One region of the Metabacillus sp. 22489 genome, then DNA from elsewhere that is predicted to be linked to it. Evidence: riboswitches for the same ligand, from Rfam matches in the RefSeq annotation. Region 1 holds a riboswitch; each other region holds the start of a gene.
What was found. A riboswitch is a leader RNA that binds a small molecule or an ion and turns the genes downstream of it on or off. The one in region 1 is predicted to bind cobalamin.

Region 1 (6,071 bases):
CAAAAATAACAGGCGGTTTCACACATCGGGATCCATATGATTGAACCCATCCATTCTTTGTGATCGCAACTCCTTCAAGCTTTTCCCCAAAAAACTCAACCATATCTGTCCGTTCGAATTCACCATGAACTAGAACATCTAATCCTATTTCTTCTTGAATAGTTATCCATTTTTTAATTTCACTTTGAATATATTGTTCATAGTCCTTATCGGATAGTTCACCTTTTCTCCATTTTAATCTTTGTTTTCTGACTTCCTTTGTTTGCGGAAAGCTTCCTATCGTTGTCGTTGGTAAAAGTGGTAACTTCCACTTCTCTTCATGGATTTGCTTTCGCTTCTCTACAGATATTCGAGAACTTGAATAGTGTTCAAGATTATTTATCGCTTCCTGAATATGCTCAACATTTCGATAAGCAGACTCTTTAAAAGAATGAATAACTTTATCATAATTTTCTAAATCATCAATCTGCTGTTTTTCCGTAAAAACATGAGTAAGTAATGCGATTTCATCTAATTTTTCATCTGCAAATGCTAAAACATCTCTTATTTGAGATTCGAGCTGTTGTTCATTTTTCACTGTAACAGGAACATGAAGTAAACTACATGATGGCTGTAAAAACATACGATTTTCACCAATTTTATTTGAAAGTTCCTTTACAAAATCGAATTTATCCACCAATTTAGACTTCCAAATATTTCTCCCATCAATAATCCCCGCAAATAAATATTTTTCATTAGGGAAGCCGTATTTTTCAAGAAGCTTGAGATTTGCGCCTGCATCATGAACAAAATCAAGACCAATTCCCGCTACTGGAAGGTTAATGAGTTCTTTATAGTATTCTGTACTTTCAAAATAAGTTTGAATGATTAGATTCACATCTTGAACATTTTGCGCGAAAGCTGAATATACAAGCTGTAATTCGTTAACAATTTCCTCTTTGACATCCTTCACTAAAATTGGTTCATCAATTTGAATCCATTCAGCTCCGGCACCTCTAAGTTCTGTAAATACTTCAATATATAACGGAATAAGAGATTGTAACAAAGAAGCTCTTTGTTCGTTTGTAAAACCTTTTGAGCATGATAACAAAGTAATCGGCCCTACAATAACTGGCTTCCCATATATACCTAATTCTTCCTTCGCCTCATTGAACAAATGAACAAGTCTATTCTCCATTAATTTTGGTTCCACTTTGTTTAGTTCCGGAACGATGTAATGATAATTCGTGTTAAACCATTTCGTCATTTCAGAAGCAACTTTGCCTTTACTACCTCTTGCAATCTCAAAATAGTTAACTAATGATAATTTTCCGTTCGTTGTTTTAAAACGTTCAGGAATAAGATTAAACATAACTGCAGTATCTAATACATGATCATAATAACTAAAATCTCCAATAGGAATGAGATCGATTCCTTTATCTTGTTGTTTTTTCAAATGCGATAAACGAATCTGTTTCATTTCTTTCTCAAATTCCTCTTCACTCATTTGTTCGGACCAAAAGAGTTCTAACGTCTTCTTCCATTCCCGATTTTCTCCAATTCTTGGATAACCAATATTTGAACTTTTTATCATATTTCATGTACTCCTCTTCTATGTTTAGTATGAAAATAAAAACCTCTCAAAATGATGAGAGGGATTGATCGTCAAATTCCATAGTTAGCTGGAGTTGAAATATAAAAACTGATTCAACATATGACCATCACTCCTCCCTATTACGCGTAGGTACAAGTGCATTTAATAGGCAGGTCTCCTGACTTAGACTCATCATTTTGTATCCCTTCCCGTTCTCAAATAAATGAGTAACAGTGGTTTGATACAAAATTCCCCATTACAGTGGCGCGACCGTGTCGGATTTACACCGAACTTCCCTTTTAAGTTAAAAGCAACAAATACTTTTAACACCTATTAACTGAACATTATAAAATTTTAAACTTTTCAAACATGGATTTACTTTATATTATTTTTATCCTTTTATCAAGGCTTTTTCTTAATTGAAAAATTACTTTTATATGTTTATAGAAATTATGCAATTCAACACACAAAATTAGAATGATGAATCTAATTAAATATTTTATATAAATAAATTCATAGTAATTAATTACTATGTACAAAACTTTTTACTAAGACATTTTTCCTGATTATTTCTATACTGTAAAAAATTCCATTTTGGATTGCTATAATGTTATATGGTTTGACTAAATGATCACAACGATTTTGAAAAATTGTTGTGATGAATATTTACTTATAATGGAGGTACACCATTGGAAGAAAAATTTTATAATTCTAAAACAAAAATGGTATTGGCATTTATTTTCTTGACGCTTTTAACAATCGGATCTTTCTATTTTGCTATTATTCTCGCACTATCAGGTGAAGAGATATTTATGATGATTTTTACCTTTATATTGGCCATTATTTTAATCCTATGTACATATACAATATTGAAACGACTCATAAAACATGAACCGATTGTTATCCTTTCGAAAAATGGAATAACACTGAACGGTCCAGGAAATCCAGGGTTTGTACCTTGGGAAGACTTTGAAGGCTTTGTCCCTTATAAATATCAGATGAGTAGATTTCTAGGTATTATTCTAAAAAACGAGGAACATTATATTGATAAATTATCTGGTCGTGCAAGAAAATTAGTCGGTCTTAATCAAAGAATGGGGTTCCCACCTTTTAATATTTCCTTATCTTATTTAAAAAACGAAAATGAGTTTTTTGAAGCTCTTGAAAAATATGAAATCCCTATTTTAATCCAAATTGAGGAAGGTCAAAATTTGTAGAATATAGTAAAAAATACTCATCTTTTGTAGACATTCAGGATTTTCCTCCTATTCCATAATTCGGATAAATTATATATCATGGAAAATGTTGTATTCAAAAGATAATTAGGAGGACGCAATAATGAAAAAATTTATGATGATTTTATCTTTAATTTTACTTACAACGTTTGCTGCTGCATGTTCATCAAGCTCAACTAGTAAGGAAGAATCAGGTGGCGAAGATAAAAAGAAAGAAAAAGCAAAGGTAGCCGATATTAGTATCGATAATGTGGAATACACATTACCTTCAGAATATGATAATGCATCAGATGACCAGTTGGCATTAAAAATTGATATTTCCGTTACGAATAATGGTAAAGATCCATTAGATGTTGACAACAATAATTTCGTTCTTTATCAAGGTGACACAATGGCAGGTGAATCAGAGCCTGAAGACTATAATTCAGTATTAAAATATGCAACACTTAGTAAAGGTAAAAAGCTTGAAGGAAGTTTATACTTTTTAGTTGATAAAGGTGAAGATTATCAATTAGTTTATTCATCTACTGAACAATATGAAAAAGAACAGGAAGTAATTGAGTTTGATATTGATGGTAAAGATGAAAAGTTATTAGAAACGGCTGAAGATTTACAAAATCCTGCAAAAGCTCTCTCAGCTTACATAGATGTTTTATTTTACAATGGTGAAAGCCCAGAGTTCGAGACTTTAGTTGGAGAAGATAAAGAAGCTCTAGTTAGAGAGTTTGATGATGCAATTATCGAAGGTTTCATGAGCACAGCTTATATTTCAGAAGATCAAATTGATAAACAAAGCTTATTTAATTTAGTCAAGTCCATGAAGGCTGCATTAAAAGAAAAAGTAAAAGCGCAAACTGTAACAAAAACTATAAGTGAAGATACAGCAATTGTTGAATTAACTGCCTCACCACTTGATGTACCATCTATGCAACCTTCACTCCAAAAGAAAGCTGAAGATTATGTGAGTAAAAATCAACAAGCGACTGAAATGGAATTGCAAAAATTTGTTTTTGATGAAATGGCAAAGGAATTTGCTACTATGAAACCATCTACAAGTGAAGTAACAGTAGAACTTCAATTGAAAAAATCAGGAAAAGACAAATGGGTGCTCGATGCGAGTGATTACCGTTCACAAGATATTTCCTTACCATTTTTGAAATTTGACTAATTAAAAACATAATCAATCTAGAGAGCGAATTTTTGCTCTCTTTCTTTTTTTTAAAGACATTATTTTGATTGTTACAACCTAGGCAAAAGCCTTCACACTCCGCAAAAACCTACATAGACTTATATGGATTTCATATTATTTACAAAAAAGGAGAGTCCTTCATGAATCCATATGGTTATTATTATGAATACGTACCACAACAAGAAAGCATGTACTATTATCCTCAACAAGAATATTATCAGCAACCAGAAATGTACGATGATACGAGACAGCCTGCTTTAGAAAGACGTGTTGCAGCCCTTGAGCGTCAATCTGAACGTCAAACAAGAGAATTAACAAGATTAAATAATGAACTTAGAAGACTAAACCAAGAACATAATAGGCTAAATCAAGAGGTAGATCGCATAAATCGCGAACTAACCAATCGTATTGAACAGCATACTAGACGTTTAAACCGATTAAATCAACGGCTTCGAGCAGTTGAAAATCGGTTAAATATACCTTTTTCCCCAGCTGAAGGCGGTTTTTAAACTGTAGAACCGTAAACGAATTTATAAGCTAGAGTAAGCATGCCTACTACTTCCAATTACTTCTTTAGTATTTCTTCCTATCCTTGTTCATACTAAAAGTGCTTCAATTAAAGGGGAGGGAAAAAATATGACGAACCGTAACGATAACCGTGAACGTCAAAATAAGTATCCACATAATCAACGAGATACTGAATTTTCTAAGGATATTACGATTAGAAGTAACATAACGAAAAAAGACTTACAAAATAAAAAATAACATTAGAGGAGTCACAATATTAAGTACCTAACACGGTTTATATTGTGACTCCTTCCTTCAAATTTATCGATTTTTCCTTTTACTTCTTCCATTACTAGAGCGATGCTTCGTTTTTTCACGCCCTGTTTTTCTTTTACCATTTAATAAAGAAGAATTGAAATTATCCTTGCTAGTTTTGGGGTTTCTTGGTGTCTTAATATCTTCCTTATTAGGTACGCTTATCCCTTCTATAATTTGTTTCTCCAAACGATGTTTAATCCCTTTTTCGATCATTGTTAGAAAGTCAAAATCTTTAGGTGCTACTAATGTATAAGCAACCCCTTCTCCCCCAGCTCGACCAGTTCGACCAATTCGATGAATATAACTCTCTACATCGTGAGGAATATCATAATTAAAAACATGTGTTACTCCTTCTACATCAAGTCCTCGTGCTGCAACATCTGTTGCAACTAAAAGCTGAATCTTCGCATCCCGAAATCTTTTCATTGCTTTTTCACGTTTCGCCTGTGTTAAATCGCCATGTAATTCATCTGACTCATAACCATTTGCAATTAATGCTTCGTTTAGCTTTTTCGCACGGATTTTTGTTCGACAAAAAATAATTGCTAAAAACGGACGCTGCTCTTGTAATAAGTGTAATAATGTTGCTTGCTTTCTACGGTCAGTAGTTTCAATAACAACTTGCTTAATTTCATCAAGTGTAATATTTTTTGCCTTTACTTGGATTGTTTCAGGGTTTACCATATATTTTTTTGCAAGTGACCGTATCTCTTGTGGCATTGTTGCAGAAAAAAGTAAAGTTTGTCTCGATGATAATGTTTCAACTATAATTTCATTCACTTCTGGGAGGAATCCCATATGTAACATTTGATCTGCCTCATCTAAAACAAGCATTTGAACTGTTGATAAGTCCACTGATTGTCGACGAATATGATCTAATAATCTCCCTGGAGTTGCAACAACAATATGCTGGACCCCTTTTAACTTTTTTAATTGATGGGCGACATCTTGACCACCATACACTGTTAAGACTTGAATGCCTTCCAAATTCTCAAGAAGGATTTTAATTTCCTTCGAAATTTGTTGGGCTAATTCTCTTGTAGGTGTCAGAATAAGTGCTTGTATTTCATGATTATCAACATTAATCCGCTCTAGGATTGGTAATACAAAAGCGAGAGTCTTTCCAGTACCTGTTTGTGCTTGAGCGATTACATCCTTACCAGCAAGTATTGTGGGAATCACAAGCTTTTGAATCGCTGTTGGTTCTACAATTCCTAATGACTTTAATGTATGATTTATTTCTTTACGA
Region 2 (6,071 bases), on a different contig from region 1:
ATGAAAAATAAAAACCTAAAAAGATAATTTTCCTTATAACTAGTCAATGTTTAAACCTTCATTAAATTGGTCATACTAAAAACAGAATCTATTTCATTAGCAATCGGGAATTTCGATAGATTTTAACAAAAAAACTATACTAATGATGACATTATGTAGTATGATACCGTTATCATGAAAAGTTTATAGTAACAAATACCTGCTATTTTTTTACACTAGTAATCACTATAAATATATGTTAGAGTTTTATAGTGGCTAAATAAGTAAAATTTTAGGGGCTACTGTTATATTTGAAATATAATTGTAATATTAAAAACATATTTTTGTCACTTTTTGATGATATACTTCTAATTGTGACATAAATAAGAAAATAGTATTGGATATTTTAATAAAAAATCATTTTATAGATACATAGGAGCAGATTATGGATAAGAATTGGAAAGTAGGGAAGAGAATGTCGAATAAGAAACTAGTTGTCATGAATTTGGCTGTCATGATTGGATTAGGTAGTTCATTTGCTATTCCTTCAGCAAAAGCTGAAACGGCGTCTGAAATCCAGCAAGAGCGTTCACAAGTTCAAGCAAATATACAAAGCGCTGAACAGGAACTAAAAAAGGTTCAAGAGGAACTTGCTAGACTAAATGAGCAAGCAAAATCTGTTGACCAAGCAATTAGCGAAAACAATAAAAAGATGAAAGAAATTGAAGCACAAATTACAGCTGCAAATGCTGAAATTAGTAAGCTTGAAACAGAAATCGCAGATTTAGAAGAGACAATTAAAAATCGCACTGAGATCTTAAAGCAACGTGCTATCTCCTACCAACATAGTGGAGGAAATGTCGATTACTTAGAAGTATTAGTTGGTTCTTCTAGTTTCGGTGATTTCGTTAATCGTGCAATTGCAGTTGGCAAAATTGTTGAAGCTGATAACGAATTACTACAACAGCATGAAGCTGACCAAAAATCTGTAAAAGAAAAACAAGCAGCTAAAGTGAAAAAGTTAGAAGAGCTAACAGACATGAAAGCTGAAATTGAAGGTATTCAAAAGACAGTTAATGAACAAAAGAAACAAAATGACGCTTTAAAAGCTAAGCTTAAAGATGAAAAAACTGCTAAGGAACTTGCAAAACAAAGCTTAGAGCAAAAGGATCAATCATTAGCATTACAAGAATCTACTTTAAAAGCTGCAGAAGAAGCAGCAAAAGCTGCACAGGCTTCACAAGATTCACAGGCTACTAATTCAAATTCAAGCAGTAATTCTAGTGATAATTCCGATGCTAGCTCTTCAAAATCTAGCACAGAATCTAATTCTACAGAATCAGATTCAAAGTCAAGTAAGAAAGAAACGACTGTAGCATCAACACCTGTCAATCCAAATGGAACTGTTCAGGACTTAATTTCTGCAGGCTATAAATATATCGGCAATTCTGTTTATGTATTCGGTGGCGGAAGATCTGCATCTGATATTGCAAATGGACGTTTTGACTGTTCAGGATTCGTAGCTTGGGCATTCTCAACTGTAGGTGTTAATGTTGGTGCAAGCACAGATTCTCTTAAAAACACAGGTACTCGCGTTCCAGCAAGCCAAATGCAACCAGGAGATATGGTCTTCTTCGATACGTATAAAAAAGATGGACATGTTGGTATCTATGTTGGTGGCGGTAAGTTTATCGGATCACAAAGCTCAACTGGTGTAGCTATTGCAAATATGTCAAGTGGATACTGGGCACAAAAATTCAACGGTCGCGTTATGCGTGTGAATTTATAATATGAAGTCTATTAAGGGCTAGGTGTAAACCTAGTCCTTTTTATATGATTCCAGACTAACTGTTTACCATCTTAATAAATCCTCAAAGATGACCATTTTATGACTATTTGCCAGCCTCATTTATAGTTGTAATTTTTATTCCCTACTTATAATACGAATAAGCATATAAAAAGGTTGCAAGTTTTAAATAAAAAATTTATTTTTTATTCTTTAACAAAATGAAACAACTCTATGACAAACGTTGACAGGTGATTTATCCTAGACTATGATAAAAAAGTCATATAATGATTTTAAAAATTAATAGAATAAAAATAGGTTGATAGATTTAGCTGTCTATCATGAAAAGGGAAGACCGGTGTGAATCCGGCGCGGTCCCGCCACTGTAAATGGGAGCTCTTTTACAGATATACCACTGTTGTTTAATGGGAAGGTTGTAAAGTGAGTGTTGATCATAAGCCAGGAGACCTGCCTATTTTTTGTCATCAATAACCTACGCGGATAGGGATGATGTTTGAGAACAAAGAAGTAGATAGCTCTTATCTATATATCGTTGTAACAAACACATCTCTGCATAGGGGTGTTTTTTTGTTGCATTGCTTTCTTTAAGTTAAGAAAGGGAAAACATATAAAGGAGGAGTTATTCTTTGAACAAACAATACTTGTCACAACGGTTTATTGCTATTTTTATGATTATGTTACTTGCAATCTTTCAAGTTGTTTCGTTTACTCCACAAAACGTTGAAGCAGCATCGTTAGAAAACGGAGCAACAATTTCAGCTGTTGACCACAATGGAGAGGCAGTTTTACCTTTAACAGCTGTAAATATAAAGGAAGGACAAACTGCATATGATGTCCTAAAGGAAATAACAGAAGCGAAAGATATTCCATTAGATGCACCAATAGACCCGACATACGGACCATTTATTAATAATATAGGGAATGTTACATTACCTGCAGGGCAATATTGGACGCTCAGTATTAATGGTGAACCTGCTACAGTAGGAGCTGATGGCTATACTGTAAAAAATGGTGATAGCCTTCTCTTTAAAGTGTCAGGCTATCCATATGAACAGGTTGATGTGAAAGTATCAGCAATCGATCAAAAAGGAAATAAAATACTTGATGAAACGGTATCCGTTTTTAAAGGTTCAAGTGGCTATGATGCAGTAAAGCTAGCAGGGAAATTAGCTAATGTCGAAGTAGATGCATCAATCGATTCAACTTGGTTTGCCTTTATAAATAATATAGGAAACACAGAGCTAGGTGAGACAGATTATTGGAGTGTTTATTTAAATGATATTTCAATGATGGAAGGCCTTTCTTCATATATTCCTAAAAGTGGTGATCATATTGAATTAAGATTACCAAAGGTAGATGATGAAGGTTCAGGAGAGGAAGAGGATCCAGATACAGGTAATGGGCTACCTGAAGGGGAAAGTCCAAATCCAACCCCAACCCCAGAACCAAATCCAGAACCACAACCTGAAGCTGACCCTGTCACAAAAGAAACAGTAAATGCAACTATTAATCATTTAGCTGACAAATATTTTACAACAAATGGTATTCAAGATCATATGGCAGCAGTTGCTTTAAATATTGTTGGCGATGAATTACCAAAATCATATATAGAAGAGCTTAAAAAGGAAATAATTGATCGAGATGGTGTCTATAGAAATGTTACAGATTATGAGAAAATTGTTTTAAGCTTAACTTCTGCTAATGTAGATGCCTCGAGTTTTGTTGGCTATGATTTAATAGAAAAAATTTATAATAATGAGCGGATGACGATTCAAGGAAATAACGGAGTTGCTTATGCATTAATTGCTCTTGACAGTGGGAACTATGAAATTCCAAGTAATGCAAAATGGACAAGAGAAGCTCTTGTTAAGTATTTATTAAATGAACAACTTGAATCTGGTGGCTGGTCATTAGCACCTAACAGTAAGGAAAGTATCGATATTACAGCTATGATCCTTACAGCATTAGCTCCATATCAAGACCAAGAAAATGTTAAGTCTGCAATAAATAAGGCAGTTGAGTGGATTGCTAGTGAGCAGGATAATGATGGAGGATTTAGTGACGAATATAACGGTGGAGACGCCAGTGAAACAACTGCACAAGTCATTATTGGATTAACAGCTGTTGGTGTTGATCCAACAGGGGAACAGTTTACGAAGCAAGCGACTGTAGAATCAGCTTCTAATCACATAAACCTAATTCAGCACCTTTTAACATTTAAGCAAGAAGATGGAGGGTTTGCTCATTTACTTGCTGATAATGAATCCGATTATATGGCAAGCACACAAGCGCTATTAGCGTTATTAGCATATCAGGATTATCTAAATGAAGGAAAAAGCTCAATCTATCAATTTTCTCAACCAGATACAGAAGTAGTAGTACCTGAAGAGGATAGCGATAATAAAGTTGAGACACCAGCACCAGAGGCTCCAGTTGAGAATAACAAGCCTGTTCCAGCAACTGATAATGAAGCTTCAAACACCGATAATTCAAAAGTAAATCAGAATGAAGGAAATAGCAATGTAGAACAGTTGCAAAAAACGGAAGGACATCAGCTTCCAAACACTGCAACACCACTTTATAACTTAATTGTCATCGGTGTCGTTATTGCGGTTATAGGAACTGCTGTACTTATTTATACTAGACGTCGCTCACAAAATGCTTAATAGAAATGCCCTCTTAATCCTTAGAGGGCGTTTTCCTATTTTTATGCCACAGCGTGTTTATGATATTCTTGGAAGAGATAATTTGTACTGTAATGGAGATAGGAGGTTTTTGAAATGAAGATGGGGAAAATAATGTTGATTGCTCTTCTATCTTTTTTTGTTTTTATGTCCGGTTGTGCAAAGGATGAAGTTGTTCCAATGACAGACCAATCCGCAGCTGGAGAAAAGGCTTCAGGGGAAAATGTAGCCGATACTCAGGATAAAGAGGAGCAGGCCGATAAAAAAGCTGAATCAAAGCAAACGGATACGACGAATAATATAGAAGAAAAGCAGGAGACTGACGGGAAAGCAAAAGATGATTCAGCCAGCACTCAAAAGTCTGTGGAAAATACAGAACCATCATCAAATACGAAAAAGAACGAAACGATAAATACTGCACCAAAAACTTCAACAAACACGAACGAGACAACAGGTAAGGAAAATACAGAGACACCAAATAAATCAACAACAAACAACACAGCTTCAAATAATACAACGACAAATAGCACAGAGCAATCAACAAAGAAGACGCCAACGACTAAACCAACTGAAGAGAAACAACCGACTAAACAACCGACTAAGCCTGCAGCTACACCTAATAAGCAGCAAACAACACCAACTCAGAAGGCAGAACCAAAACAGACGGTAACTGTATCAGTAGTTAGTGATACTGGGACAATTTTGTCACCTACAAAGGTTGAAATAAAAGAAGGGCAAACAGTAATCGATGTAACGCTAGCTATTCTTAAGCAAAGAGGAATTCAAGTTAGTGTTACTGGGAGCGGCTCTTCAGCTTATGTCGAAGGGATAAATAACCTATATGAATTTGATAAAGGACCTTTAAGCGGCTGGATGGTTAAAAAGAATGGTGTGAAATTAACGAGAAGTTCAGGTGCAGTCCAAGTGAAAAATGGGGATACAGTACAATGGATTTATACGACGAATTATGTAGAGGATGAAAAGTAATGTCTAGAGGGGTTCATGCTTTCCACCCTTTTGTACTTTTTTTATATTATGTTGGGGCAGCAGCACTGGTTATGCTTTATAAGCATCCGGTGTTTTTGCTTGTTGGCGCAATTATTTTTATTTTATTTAATTATCAATTAGATAAAGGGAAAGCGTTAAAAAAATGGTTTAAGATGCTAATCATCCTGACCGGCTTTTTTTTACTCATAAATCCACTTATTAATCATCGCGGAACACATATTTTGTTTTATTTCCATCATAACCCGATTATGCTTGAGGCGGTAATCCAGGGTCTTATTTTGGCATTGTCCATTTTTACTCTTATCGTTTTGTTTGCTTCGTATAATCATGTGATAACCGCAGATAAATTTTTATTTTTATTTGCAAAATGGTTACCACAATGGGCATTGCTGACAATGCTTTCGATGAGGTTTGTCCCTCTATTACGAAGACGATTGAAGGAAATTGAGGTTGTCCAAAAAGGGAAAGGCCTTTCAGTAACTGAAGGAAAGCTAAAGGAACGAGCGAAAAACGGCATCTTGCTCGTGCAAATATTGCTTACATGGTCATTGGAGGATGCGATTCAAACAGCAGATTCAATGGCTGCCAGAGGG
Region 3 (6,071 bases), on a different contig from region 1:
TTAACATCATCCATCTCTCCTTCAATTCATTTAATAATATTTTTCAATTTTCAAAGCCCCATTTTTTAGAAAGCTTAAAGAAAACGAATGTAATAGATAAAGCGATAATGAAGAGAACCCAAGCCATAGCAGAGGCATAGCCCATCTTAAACTATTGAAAGGCATACTTTTACAAGTTAGTTTCACGGGGTAAAATGAGCTTTTCCCTTACTAAACCCTAACTTCCTTACAGGAGTCTCTCACAATGAGAGATGCTCCAACTTTAAAATAATTTGCTTCAAGTTGTTTTCCTTCAACAGCATTCACGACATTTGTTGTCAGCTTTTCCATCATTTCTGTAAAATCAACTCGCATTGTTGTCAAGGTTGGACTCGTATGCTCACTTAACATATGGTCATCAAAGCCAATAATTGATATATCATCTGGAATACGAATCTCATGCTCTTTAAAGGCTTGCATTGCTCCAAAAGCTGTACTATCATTCGCTGCAAAAAAAGCAGTTGGTAATGCAATGTCTTTTTCTAACAATCCTTTTATCGCCTCATATCCGCTTTGTTTACTAAAATCTCCATCAAGGATCCAATCCTCATTTACGGGAATGCCAAATTTTTTTAACGCCTTTAAATACCCTTGAAACTTTTGAGGTCCTGCAATTCTATTCATATTCCCATTAATAACACCTATTTTTCGATGTCCTAAATTTGCTAAATACTCAACTGCCTTTCGTGCACCTTGTTCATTGTCAAAATTAGAAACAATTCGATTCGATTCATTCGCTCCAGGCAATTTCTGATCAACAATACCGATAAAAAAACCTTCTTTAATTAATTCCTCAATTAATGGCTCATAATTGTTCGCACCTATAAAAATTCCACCGTCGACTCTTCTTTGAAAAAATACCTCTTTCATACTTTCAATAGTTTTTGGGTGATTCGTATCACGGATAATATTCGTTAACACATAATAGCCAAGTGAAGAAGCGCTTTCAATAATACTTGTAATTAATAAGTTTGATAGACTATCAGCAGAAACTTGCCCTCTTTCGATCATGAAAAGTCCTAGTGTACTTGTTCGCTTACCTGCAAGCACCTGTGCAGATAAATTCGGATAATAATTATATTGCTGAATGATTTCCATAACTTTTTTTCGAGTTTTTTCCGGCACATTTGGATAATTATTTATTACCCTACTTACCGTACTTCTTGAAACTCCTGCTATTTTTGCAATTTCTGTACTATTAATCTCTTTCACATGATTCCTCTCCTAAAAAAGGCACTTAATATGCCAGATAATTCACTTTTTAATAAACGCGCGTTTATTCAATAGAAATATACGGTATAACTATGTTCTCTTTTGCTCGAAAAGAACCTCAATTTATTTTCCATCAAAAGCCTTATTCTCACTTAACTATTAGAATCTTCTCCCATTTATTTAAAGATGAACACGTATTTATTTTTACATCACTTTAAAATTGAGAATGAAAGGACATACCAAAATTCCCCTTTGTTACCGTTTCCAATTATCTGAGTTGAATTATACCTCTCAAGTGATATCACCGTCAATGAAGGTTCTTTATGAATCGTTCAACAAATTTTGCTAGTATTTCCCCAATGTATCAGATATCCAGCTGAGGTAGTTTATGAAACATTCTATCTTAGTAAAGTATTATTTTTCCACAACTACAACCACAATATTATTTTTCCTATAATTTTAAGATTTCATTTGACTTCTTTTATTAGATTGATATAATACTTTTATGCATAAAAGCGTTTAAGTTATAAAGTAGCTAAAGGATTAACGTAAACCAATTGTTTTAAAGGCATTGTTAACTAAACATTGATATACGTGTCTTACGCCATACATTCTAACTAACTTAGCATTATGGCTTATTATTCAGCAATGACGAAATTTAATTAATATAGGAGCAAACAAATGATTTCTAAAAATAAAAGTTTCAAAACAAGTGAAGCATTACTATTAGTTGTATTTATTTTAGCTATTATTTTTACTAGTTTATTTTTATTAAAGTCAGAGCCGCATTTAGCTTTATTACTTTGTATTATCGTGATTTCTCTCATCGGACTTCTAAAAGGATTTAATTGGAGTGACTTAGAAGCAGGCATCGTGAAAGGAATCCAAAACGGAATCCAACCAATCATCGTCCTAGGCTTAATCGGAATGTTAATTGGCGCATGGATGGCTAGTGGAACGATTCCTACTGTTATGGTCTATGCTTTATCAATTATTGACCCTAGCTATTTATTAGTGACTAGCTTGTTTTCTTGTATGGTTATTTCAAGTCTTGTTGGTAGCTCCTTTACGACTGTTAGCACAGTTGGGGTTGCTTTAATGGGGGTTGGAATGGCAATTGGCTTACCTGTTGAATGGGTTGCTGGAGCCGTTATTTCTGGAGCTTGCTTTGGGGATAAAATGTCACCTATGTCTGATACGACAAATTTTGCTTCAGGTGTAAGCTCTGTTCCTTTGTTCACACATATTCGTCATATGACAATCACAACTGTGCCAAGCATCATCATAACAACGATTATTTTTATCGTACTAGGCAAAATCACTCCGATTGAGACAGCATCATTTTCTGAAATTGCGAAGATGGTGACAATCATTGAAAGTGAAATTGATATTAATGCTCTTACGCTATTATCTCCTTTATTAGTTGTTATTCTAGCTATTCGAAAGGTACCTGTGATTCCTTCTCTCATCATAGGAATTATTACTGCCGGTGTGACTGCAGGAGCATTACAAGGAGTATCAATAGGGAAATTCCTTACGATCTTACAATTTGGGACATCCTATTCCATTGATAACGAATTGCTTATGTCCATGCTCAATCGTGGCGGGCTTCAATCGATGATGTGGTCAATTTCCCTTATCATGATTGCCTTTGCTTTTGGTGGACTACTTGATGTTTTAAAGATTATTCCTGTTCTATTAAATGGATTAATGAAACGAATCAAAACAAAGGGACAGCTTATTTTATCAACAGCAGCCTCCTCTTTTGGCGTCAACCTATTAACTGGAGAGCAATATTTGTCCATCCTTATACCTGGACAATCGTTTAAAGGCTTATATGATAATATGCAAATCAGTCGTAAGTATATGTCAAGAACCCTCGAGGATGCTGGAACATTAGTCAATCCGTTATTCCCATGGGCGGTGAGTGGAGCATTCTTTGCTCAAACACTTGGCGTAGAGGTTATTGATTATTTACCATATGTTTTCTTTTTGTATTTATCTCCACTCTTTTCGATTTTATTTGGATATATGAGTAAGCATAAATAGTATGGCTATAGAAAGTTGCCTCATAAGGGTTTCCCCCGTGAAAATTATGGCAGCTTTCTTTTTTTAGATTAATTGTCACAATATGTTTCGACATTTAATAACTATTAGTTGATTAATTTATTCTTCTGCATTATGATTGTAAATAGAACTCAACGAAAACTATATATTGATAGTTTTCTTGATAAAATAACTATATATTGTATTCTTTGCGAATGATAGGTGCCAAAATAGGCTTAATAAGGGAATCTGGTGAAAGTCCAGAGCTGTCCCCGCAACTGTAAGTGTGACGAACTGAGATAACCACTGTACATCAAGTATGGGAAGGACTCATAGTAGGAAGAGCATAAGTCAGGAGACCTGCCTAGTATTCGCTAAAGTTTCACCTTCTCCGGGGAATGAGAAGCGGGAACGATAGTAAGTTTTTAAACAGGGTTTAACACTCTGCTCTTATCTGTCGTTTTGTCGCTTAATCCCCTGAGCACTAATTGAACACAGATGGAGGAAATACTATGACTACAACCACTTACTCACCAATTATTATTGATAGCAACAACAACGAGATCCCTTTTGATGAAAAAAAATTAACTTCTTTTATAAAAAACATCCATCAGCATTATCCAACACTACATATTGATGACTATCTTAATCGAATCATTCATACAGTTATGCAACGTGATACGTACACGGTTGATCAACTTACGAATCTCTTAATTTTAGAAGGGCTCTCCCGTATCAATGAACAAGAGCCAGAGTGGACATACTTTTGTGCACACATCTATTTAAAAAAGCTTTATAAGGAAGCTGCTGCAAATAGAGGCTATGATAGAGAAAAACAATATGGCGACTTTTACGAATTGATTCAAACTCTTGTTTCAAAGGGTCTTTACAATAAAATGCTATTAGAGAATTATTCGAAATCAGAAATTGAAGAAATCGGTAAATTCATTGTGCCTGAAAGAGATCAATTATTTACATACATCGGTCTCCGTACTTTAGCTGATCGTTATTTGACACGCGATTTTACAAAAGAGATTTTCGAGCTTCCACAGGAGCGCTTTTTAATCATTGCGATGACTTTAATGGCAAATGAAAAGAAGGAAAATCGTCTTGCCTTAATTGAACAAGCCTACTGGGCAATGAGTAATTTATATATGACAGTAGCTACACCAACTTTATCAAATGCTGGAAAGCCTGTAGGCCAATTATCTAGCTGTTTCATCGATACGATCGATGATAGTCTTCAAGGCATTTTTGACAGCAATACCGATATTGCCAATTTATCTAAATCAGGTGGCGGAATCGGAGCATATTTCGGTAAAATCCGTAGCCGTGGCAGTGATATAAAAGGCTTCAAAGGTGTTTCTTCAGGTGTCATTCCGTGGATGAAGCAGCTTAATAATACAGCAGTAAGTGTTGATCAGCTCGGGCAACGAAAAGGAGCAATTGCTGTTTATTTAGACGTTTGGCATAAAGATATTTTCTCCTTTTTAGATGCAAAGCTTAATAATGGTGACGAACGGTTGCGAACACATGACTTATTCACTGGTGTTTGTATTCCAGATATCTTTATGGAACAGGTAGAAGCACGTGGTGACTGGTATTTATTTGATCCACATGAGGTTCGCCAAGTGATGGGCTATAGCATTGAGGATTTTTATGATGAGCAAAAAGGCAATGGTTCGTTCCGCGAAAAATATTGGGAATGTGTAGAAAATGAACAGCTATCAAAGGAAAAAGTGCCTGCAATTGAAATTATGAAACGAATTATGATCAGTCAGTTAGAAAGTGGCACTCCTTATATGTTCTATCGTGATGAAGTAAATCGTCATAATGCGAATTCTCATCAAGGAATGATTTACTGCAGCAATCTTTGCACAGAAATTACGCAAAACCAAAGTCCAACAACAGTAGAAGAGCAATACACAGAGGATGGTAAAATTATCACGGTGAAAACACCAGGTGATTTTGTTGTATGTAATCTTTCCTCTATTAATCTTGCGAAAGCAGTTACTGAAGATGTTCTTGAAAAATTAATAAGTATTCAAGTAAGAATGCTTGATAATGTCATAGATTTAAACACAATCCCTGTACTGCAAGCGAAATTAACGAATCAAAAATATCGTGCAATTGGCTTAGGTACGTTCGGCTGGCATCATTTATTAGCATTAAAACAATTAAAGTGGGAAAATGACGAAGCAGTTCATTATGCTGATGAGCTTTATGAAAAAATCTCCTACTTAACGATTAAAGCAAGCTTAGAGCTTGCCAAAGAAAAGGGTTCTTACCCGGTATTTAAAGGTTCTGATTGGGAAACTGGAGCTTATTTTGACAAAAAAGGCTATCGCTCAGATAACAGCAGCCTTGATTGGGACTCATTAAAGTCTGAGATAAGCAAGCATGGAATCCGTAACGGCTATCTAATGGCGGTTGCTCCGAATGCTTCAACATCGATTCTTGCTGGAAGTACTGCAAGTATTGATCCAATCTTCCAAAAGGTTTATTCAGAGGAAAAGAAAGATTATAAGATTCCGGTAACTGTGCCTGATTTAAATCCGACGACAACATGGTTTTACAAATCAGCCTATTTAATTGACCAACGTTGGAGCATTAAACAAAATGCTGCTCGTCAACGACATATTGACCAATCTATTTCCTTTAACTTTTATGTACAAAACACTATTAAAGCGAAAGATTTATTAGAGTTGCATTTAACTGCATGGAAGGAAGGTTTAAAGACTACCTACTATGTCCGCTCTACTTCAAGCACAATT

Region 2: another riboswitch for cobalamin. It lies ahead of ACTJJ9_RS04430 (DUF4430 domain-containing protein); the one in region 1 lies ahead of metE (5-methyltetrahydropteroyltriglutamate--homocysteine S-methyltransferase).
Region 3: another riboswitch for cobalamin. It lies ahead of ACTJJ9_RS05865 (ribonucleoside-diphosphate reductase subunit alpha); the one in region 1 lies ahead of metE (5-methyltetrahydropteroyltriglutamate--homocysteine S-methyltransferase).

The regions. Positions count from the first base shown of each region.
Region 1 is NZ_JBQENT010000031.1:39,801-45,871, forward strand. It holds gene metE (5-methyltetrahydropteroyltriglutamate--homocysteine S-methyltransferase) at 1-1,573, opposite strand, end outside; cobalamin riboswitch at 1,725-1,922, opposite strand; gene ACTJJ9_RS17160 (STM3941 family protein) at 2,263-2,790, shown strand; gene ACTJJ9_RS17165 (DUF5105 domain-containing protein) at 2,912-3,976, shown strand; gene ACTJJ9_RS17170 (hypothetical protein) at 4,138-4,506, shown strand; gene ACTJJ9_RS17175 (hypothetical protein) at 4,634-4,762, shown strand; gene ACTJJ9_RS17180 (DEAD/DEAH box helicase) at 4,826-6,071, opposite strand, start outside.
Region 2 is NZ_JBQENT010000005.1:56,783-62,853, forward strand. It holds gene ACTJJ9_RS04425 (C40 family peptidase) at 425-1,768, shown strand; cobalamin riboswitch at 2,065-2,255, shown strand; gene ACTJJ9_RS04430 (DUF4430 domain-containing protein) at 2,413-4,452, shown strand; gene ACTJJ9_RS04435 (DUF4430 domain-containing protein) at 4,567-5,457, shown strand; gene ACTJJ9_RS04440 (energy-coupling factor transporter transmembrane component T) at 5,457-6,071, shown strand, end outside.
Region 3 is NZ_JBQENT010000006.1:158,437-164,507, forward strand. It holds gene ACTJJ9_RS05845 (VOC family protein) at 1-7, opposite strand, end outside; partial or broken gene ACTJJ9_RS05850 (sugar ABC transporter permease) at 44-151, opposite strand; gene ACTJJ9_RS05855 (LacI family DNA-binding transcriptional regulator) at 211-1,251, opposite strand; gene nhaC (Na+/H+ antiporter NhaC) at 1,936-3,300, shown strand; cobalamin riboswitch at 3,501-3,679, shown strand; gene ACTJJ9_RS05865 (ribonucleoside-diphosphate reductase subunit alpha) at 3,810-6,071, shown strand, end outside.